Linked DNA regions of Oceanicoccus sp. KOV_DT_Chl. The protein of the gene in region 1 binds, or shares a complex with, the protein of each later gene. Links are inferred from orthologs where the notes say so. Each region holds a gene or a part of one and is shown on either strand. Other genes may lie near its edges. The genes, in order: pabB and UNITIG_RS09680.

Region 1 (3,262 bases):
TTTCGTTATTGTGTCCACTGGGCGCGATGTTGTTTTTTCTGGGGGTGGCCCAGTTTGGGCAGCAATCCAGTACGGCGGTAGGCATTGCATTGGCATTTTCAGCCGGTGTGTTTATTTGTATCTCGCTGAGTGATTTGTTGCCTGAAGTGCAGTTTCACTCTCATGATCGCTTAAAACTAACGCTAGCGTTATTGCTCGGTATTACTGCTGCTTATGGTATCGGTATGTTGGAGCCTGCTCACGGCCATCATGAAGATGAGGAGAGTCATCATGCGCTGTTCACTATTGAAGTCAGTGCAGATCGAAGCTAGTTCTGCACAAGCATTGCTTGCCTGCTTAAATCCCTGTAGATTGTCGCGCTTTTAGTATTCTGTCTTTTTTATATTGGAGCCTTGCTGTGGAAATCGCCTGTCTTGACCTGGAGGGGGTATTGATCCCTGAAATCTGGATAAACTTTGCCGAGAAAACGGGCATTGAAGAGCTGAAAGCGACCACTCGTGATATTCCTGACTACGATGTGCTGATGAAACAGCGCCTGCGTTTGTTAGATGAGCATGGCTATGGCTTACCTGATATTCAGCAAGTTATTGCAACACTTGAGCCAATGGAGGGCGCGCGCGAGTTTTTGGATTGGTTGCGTGAGCGCTTTCAGGTGGTGATTCTATCGGATACCTTTTACGAATTTGGTATGCCCTTTATGAAGCAGTTGGGTTACCCTGCTTTGCTATGTCATAAGTTGGAAGTCAATGCCGACGGTAAGGTGGTTGATTACAAATTGCGTCAGGCCAATCCCAAGCGGCAGGCGGTGATTGGTTTTCACTCCATGTATTACCGCACCATTGCTGCTGGTGATTCATATAACGATACCACGATGTTGGCGGAAGCTCATGCCGGTATTTTGTTTAAGGCACCGGACAATGTGATCGCCGAATTCCCGCAGTTTCCTGCCGTACATACCTACGAAGACCTCAAAAAAGAATTTATCAAGGCGAGTGAGCGAGATTTAAGCCTGTAAATTTATTGCTCTATGCGAGTGCCGCCAGTAGTTTTTCTACCTTGGTCAGGCACTCTTGGTACTCCGACTCGCACTCTGAATCGGCCACAATACCGCCGCCAGCCCAGCAGTGAATTTTATTCTGTTCGCAGACCATGGTGCGGATGGCGATATTGGTATCCATTTGTCCGTCACAGCTGATATAGCCTATGGCACCGCAGTATGCTGAGCGACGATGCGGTTCCAGTTCTTCAATAATTTGCATCGCCCTGACTTTGGGGGCGCCGGTAATGGAGCCGCCAGGAAAGCAGCTGGCTAATAGGTCAATAGCGGTATTGCCCTTTTTCAATTGCCCGCTGATTGTGCTGACCAAATGATGGACGGTTTCGAAACTCTGTAATTCAAACAGCTCATCCACTTGAATGCTGCCGTGTTTACAGGTTTTTCCCAAATCATTGCGCAGCAAATCCACAATCATCAAGTTTTCCGCTCGGTCTTTCGCGCTATTCAGTAGTTGCTGGGCAAGTTGTTGATCTTGCTCGGGGGTGCGGCCGCGACCAATGGTGCCCTTGATGGGGGAGGTGCTAACACGTTGATTGGCAAGGTGCAGGAAACGCTCTGGTGACACGCTGAGAATCGCTTGGTTTTTGGTTTGAATATACGCTGAAAAAGGGGCTGCGGCAGTACTCCTGAGCCGCTGGTAGGCTTGCCATGGGCTGCCTTCAAAGTCGGCGCTAAAGCGTTGGGCCAGATTGATTTGATAGCAATCACCGGCACTAATATAGCGCTGAATGGTTTCGAAGGCTTGTCGATAGTCAGTCTTGCTGAGGTTGGCGGTGAATGCAGATTCAAGTTGAAAGTCTACAGTGTCAGGTCTGCCCTCATTGCTATTCAGGCGCTGCCTTATATCGGTTAGCACTTTAAGGTCAGTATGGGGATGGGCGACTAGCACTGCTCGTCGTTTACGGTGATCAACCACGACTGCCCAGCTATAAATTCCCACGCTGGCATCTGCCAACGTTGAATCTTGTATAGCAAATGCCGGTATTTCTTCCAGTTGACGGCTGAGGTCATAGCCAAAAAAACCTAAAGCACCTCCAGTGAAGGGGAGGTGGTAGTCGTTATTAATCGCCGGTAAATGCTGCTGCAGCGAGTGCTGCAATTCATCAAAGAACGTGGTTTTGCTACTTGCAGGAGATGTACTTGAGCTGGTTTCACAGAGTGCGACCGGGGCGGCGCTGAAAATATCATAGCGACCGCGGGCTGAAAAAGGGGCTGCGCTATCCAAATAAACCGGCTGCTCCAAATCCAGTAACCGTGCAAATAGAGGTGCCGAATCTGCGCAGTAGGGCAGTTCCTCGATGGTTAATGGCTGCATAAAGCGATATCTCACCGGCCGCGATTGGCTCGGTTTAATAGGTGGTTAAAAGAGGCCAGATTGTAAGCGCTAAATGGCCTTCAAAGCCAGCCAAATTGCGGCCATAAGCTATTGATAATGTTTGCTTTTGCATTGACATAATACGCTTATCCCATTATGGTATCCGCCCGTTTAATGGGGCTGGTTTGGCAGGTTTTTGTGGTTGCTGGAAGTAGTTACCGAACGGCTGCAAGCATATAAAAATGCTGACTTTTTAGGGCGGCGATAAAATCAGGCAGTATCAGATAGTAGGTAGTATATGGCACTACAACGTCCGTTAATATCTGCTTACTCAGTAAAAAACTGTTCTGAGGGGAGTCGCTGAGTATTCGTCCCACCCAGTCACTTGATCGTGCCAATTGGCGATTAATTGATTTAATACTCCCCGATGGTTTTAAAGGAACGCTATTGCTTTCGATAGCGCTAAAGCTTTTAGGCTTGTGGTTTACAGTCACCGACTGACTACAAGGCATTAACAGGAAACATTGAGACAGTATTTATTATGACTAATAATTCCCAAGTTGCGCCTTCATTGGACAATCCCTTCGCTGAAACCCTGGACAGAGAATTTGTTGTTCCGGGACAAATTAACTATAAGCCCGGTCTGTACGAGGAAACCCTGAAAGCAGGTCAGGCGTTAATTGATCGTCCGCGCACTGCTGCGGGTGTAGTCAGTACAGAGAAGCAGCATGCCAAGAATCGGATGACTGTATGGGAGCGTCTAGAGGTACTTGCAGATGCTGGCACCGAACCCACTATATTATTTCAAAATTGGGGTCCCAACCTGGATGGGGCTTCATTGGTAACTGCAGTAGTTAAAATAAACGGACGTGATGTCGCCGTTTATGGTC
Region 2 (3,327 bases), on another replicon or contig:
GAAACCGATGGCGAAATCGTTGAGCGGCTGCAGCTGGAAGACCCGTTGGCATTTGTAGAAGAGTTTCAACAGCGCTATCAAGTGCCTAAGCTTGAAGCCATGCCGTTGTTTCATGGCGGATTGGTGGGTTATTTTGGTTACGACACCGTGCGCTATGTTGAGAAAAAACTGCGGGACACTGCACCGGAAGATAAAATTGGCACACCGGATATTTTATTGATGGTATCCGATGAAGTGCTGGTGTTTGATAATCTATCCGGCACCATTAAGTTAATTGTGCACGCGGACCCGGCTCAGGACAATGCTTACCAGCAGGCATTAGAGCGGTTGGATGTGTTGGCCAATCGTTTGCCGCAATCGATTCCTGCCTTGCCGGAATTGAATTTACAAGCAGGCGCCGATGGCATTGATGAAAGTGATTTTGTATCCAGCTTCGGCGAAGAAAATTTCAAACAAGCAGTCGATACGATTAAGCAATATGTCTTGGCAGGGGATGCGATGCAGGTGGTGGTGTCGCAGCGTCTATCTATTCCTTTTACTGCAGAACCAATCAACTTGTACCGCGCACTTCGCAATTTAAATCCTTCCCCCTATATGTATTTTCTGAATTTAAAAGACTTTCATATTGTCGGTTCTTCGCCAGAAATTTTAGCGCGATTGGAAAATAACGAAGTGTTTGTGCGCCCCATTGCCGGCACTCGTCGTCGTGGCCATAACGAGGCTGAAGATTTAGCGCTGGAACAGGATTTGTTAGCGGACCCGAAAGAAATCGCCGAGCATTTAATGCTGATTGATTTAGGTCGCAATGACGCGGGTAGGGTGTCGGAAATCGGCACCGTAGAGTTAACTGAAAAAATGGTAGTCGAGCGCTACTCCCATGTTATGCACATCGTTTCTAACGTTAAAGGTCAGCTGAAAGAAGGCAAGACCGCGATGGATGTGTTACGGGCAACATTGCCTGCGGGCACCTTAAGTGGCGCGCCAAAAATTCGCGCCATGGAAATTATTGATGAGCTGGAGCCTGTTAAGCGCGGGGTTTATGGTGGCGCGGTAGGTTATCTGTCATGGCACGGGGATATGGACACCGCTATTGCGATTCGCACCGCGGTGATCAAAGATCAGCAATTGCATATTCAAGCAGGCGCTGGAGTGGTGGCCGATTCGCAGCCACGGCTGGAGTGGAAAGAAACCATGAATAAAGCGCGAGCAATTTTTACTGCAGCAGCGATGGTGCAGCGGAAAGATGTGCCGAACAATAGCGCACAGCCAAAGGAGCAAAAGTAATGTTATTAATGATCGATAACTACGACTCCTTTACCTATAACGTCGTGCAGTACCTCGGTGAATTAAACGCTGAAGTGAAAGTCGTGCGCAATGATGAAATTACTATCGCCGATATTGAGGCCATGCAGCCAGAAAAGATCGTAGTCTCACCAGGGCCATGTACGCCTAATGAGGCGGGAATTTCGATGGCAGTAATTGAAAAGTTCGCTGGACGTATTCCGCTGTTAGGTATTTGTTTGGGTCACCAGAGTATTGGTCAGGTCTTTGGCGGTAACATTGTGCGGGCGCGGCAGGTGATGCATGGCAAAACCTCGGCGATTTATCATAATGACCAGGGTGTGTTCAGCGATTTACGCAATCCTTTTATTGCCACTCGCTACCACTCGTTGGTGATTGAAAAAACGTCGCTGCCTGCCTGTCTGGAAATGACGGCCTGGACGCAAACTGAAGACGGCGAAGTGGATGAGATTATGGGAGTGCGGCATAAAACCCTGGATGTTGAAGGTGTGCAGTTCCACCCGGAATCTATTTTGACTGAGCATGGTCATGATTTGTTGAAAAACTTTTTAGATAAATAGTGTGTCTTTCATCCCCTGCTTGATCGGGAAAACACACAAAGTGCTAAACCCATTCGTCATTCCCGACTTGATCGGGAATCCAGTGCTACGAGGTGCTGAGTATGGAGCATTAAATAAGTCTTCGGGTAATTAGCTATTTTTGTGCCCTGTAGTTCTGGATCCCCGATCAAGTCGAGGATGACATGATGGCTTTTAGTTTAGGAGAATTAGGTTTATCTATAGAGGTTCAGATGTATTCCGAACCGCAATACACGGCAGCGGCAATCGATAATCAGCTGCTGCCACGGTTAAATTAGTAAGCAGGAAAATAACAATGAATATCCAAGCCGCAATTGCAGCCGTCATCGAAAATCATTCATTGAGAACCGAGCAAATGATTGCTGTTATGCGGCAGATCATGACCGGTGAATGCACCGATGCGCAAATCGCCGGGTTTTTGGTGGCGCTGCGTATGAAGGGTGAAAGTGTCGAAGAAATTATTGGCGCGGCTACCGTGATGCGTGAGTTGGCCACGGGTGTGAAAGTTAGTGGCGACCATATTGTTGATATTGTCGGCACCGGAGGCGATGGCAGTAGCACGTTTAATATTTCCACCGCCAGTACGTTTGTGGTGGCGGCTGCCGGTGGTCAGGTGGCTAAGCACGGCAATCGTTCAGTGAGTTCCAAAAGCGGTGCAGCGGATTTGTTAGAGGCCGCCGGTGTGCGTTTGGATTTATCTGCGGAAGAAGTATCACGTTGTGTTGCTGAAGTGGGGGTGGGTTTTATGTTCGCACTTAACCATCACAGTGCCATGAAGCATGCGATCGGCCCCCGTAAAGAGCTGGCTACCCGCACGCTGTTTAATTTATTAGGGCCGATTACTAATCCGGCCGGCGCGCCGAATCAATTGCTGGGCGTGTATAGCAAACATTGGGTTCGTCCTATCGCTGAGGTGTTAAGAAGCTTGGGTAGTAATCATGTGCTGGTAGTGCATTCGGCAGATGGTATGGATGAAATAAGCATAGCCGACAAAACTTTTGTCGCAGAATTAAAAGACGGCGACATTAACGAGTATGAAATTACACCCGAACAGTTTGGTTTTGAAAGCAGCTCTTTGGCGCCTTTAAAAGTGGCCAATGCCGAAGAAAGCTTGCAACTGATCCAGTCATTGTTATCGGGCAAGTCAGGTCCGGCAGCCGATATCGTTGCGCTTAATGCCGGCGCGGCCATTTATGCGGCTAACCTTGTAACCAGTTTGGAGCAAGGTGTTGAGCAGGCACGGACTATTCTAGCCAGCGGTAGCGGTGCGGAAAAATTAAATCAGTTAGTGCAGCTGACGCAGTCAATGAAAAGCCAGGCTTAAGATTATGAGTACCCCCACGATTTTAAAAAAGATTGTTGAGCGCAAGCATCAGGAAATCGCTGAGCGCTCGGCATTGGTTTCGATTAACAATTTGCAACAACAGATCAGTCAACAAACCCCTTG

Evidence for each region.
Region 2: the proteins of pabB (region 1) and UNITIG_RS09680 are in contact, whole or in part, in a solved structure (PDB 8RP0), measured with the Escherichia coli proteins. The link is inferred for Oceanicoccus sp. KOV_DT_Chl from one-to-one orthologs.

Annotation. Positions count from the first base shown.
Region 1 is NZ_FQLF01000001.1:592,842-596,103, forward strand. The notes cover bases 200-3,133. They hold pabB (aminodeoxychorismate synthase component I), read right to left. Parts: upstream 2,373-3,133; coding sequence 1,026-2,372; downstream 200-1,025. Other genes in these bases: UNITIG_RS02755 (ZIP family metal transporter), read left to right, coding at 200-311; thrH (bifunctional phosphoserine phosphatase/homoserine phosphotransferase ThrH), read left to right, coding at 398-1,015. Also shown: more of UNITIG_RS02755, read left to right, coding at 1-199. UniProt on the Escherichia coli protein: Part of a heterodimeric complex that catalyzes the two-step biosynthesis of 4-amino-4-deoxychorismate (ADC), a precursor of p-aminobenzoate (PABA) and tetrahydrofolate.
Region 2 is NZ_FQLF01000002.1:1,263,381-1,266,707, reverse strand. The notes cover bases 74-3,072. They hold UNITIG_RS09680 (aminodeoxychorismate/anthranilate synthase component II), read left to right. Parts: upstream 74-1,283; coding sequence 1,284-1,862; downstream 1,863-3,072. Other genes in these bases: trpD (anthranilate phosphoribosyltransferase), read left to right, coding at 2,176-3,072; trpE (anthranilate synthase component I), read left to right, coding at 74-1,284. Outside these bases: more of trpE, read left to right, coding at 1-73; more of trpD, read left to right, coding at 3,073-3,204; indole-3-glycerol phosphate synthase TrpC, read left to right, coding at 3,209-3,327. UniProt on the Escherichia coli protein: Part of a heterodimeric complex that catalyzes the two-step biosynthesis of 4-amino-4-deoxychorismate (ADC), a precursor of p-aminobenzoate (PABA) and tetrahydrofolate.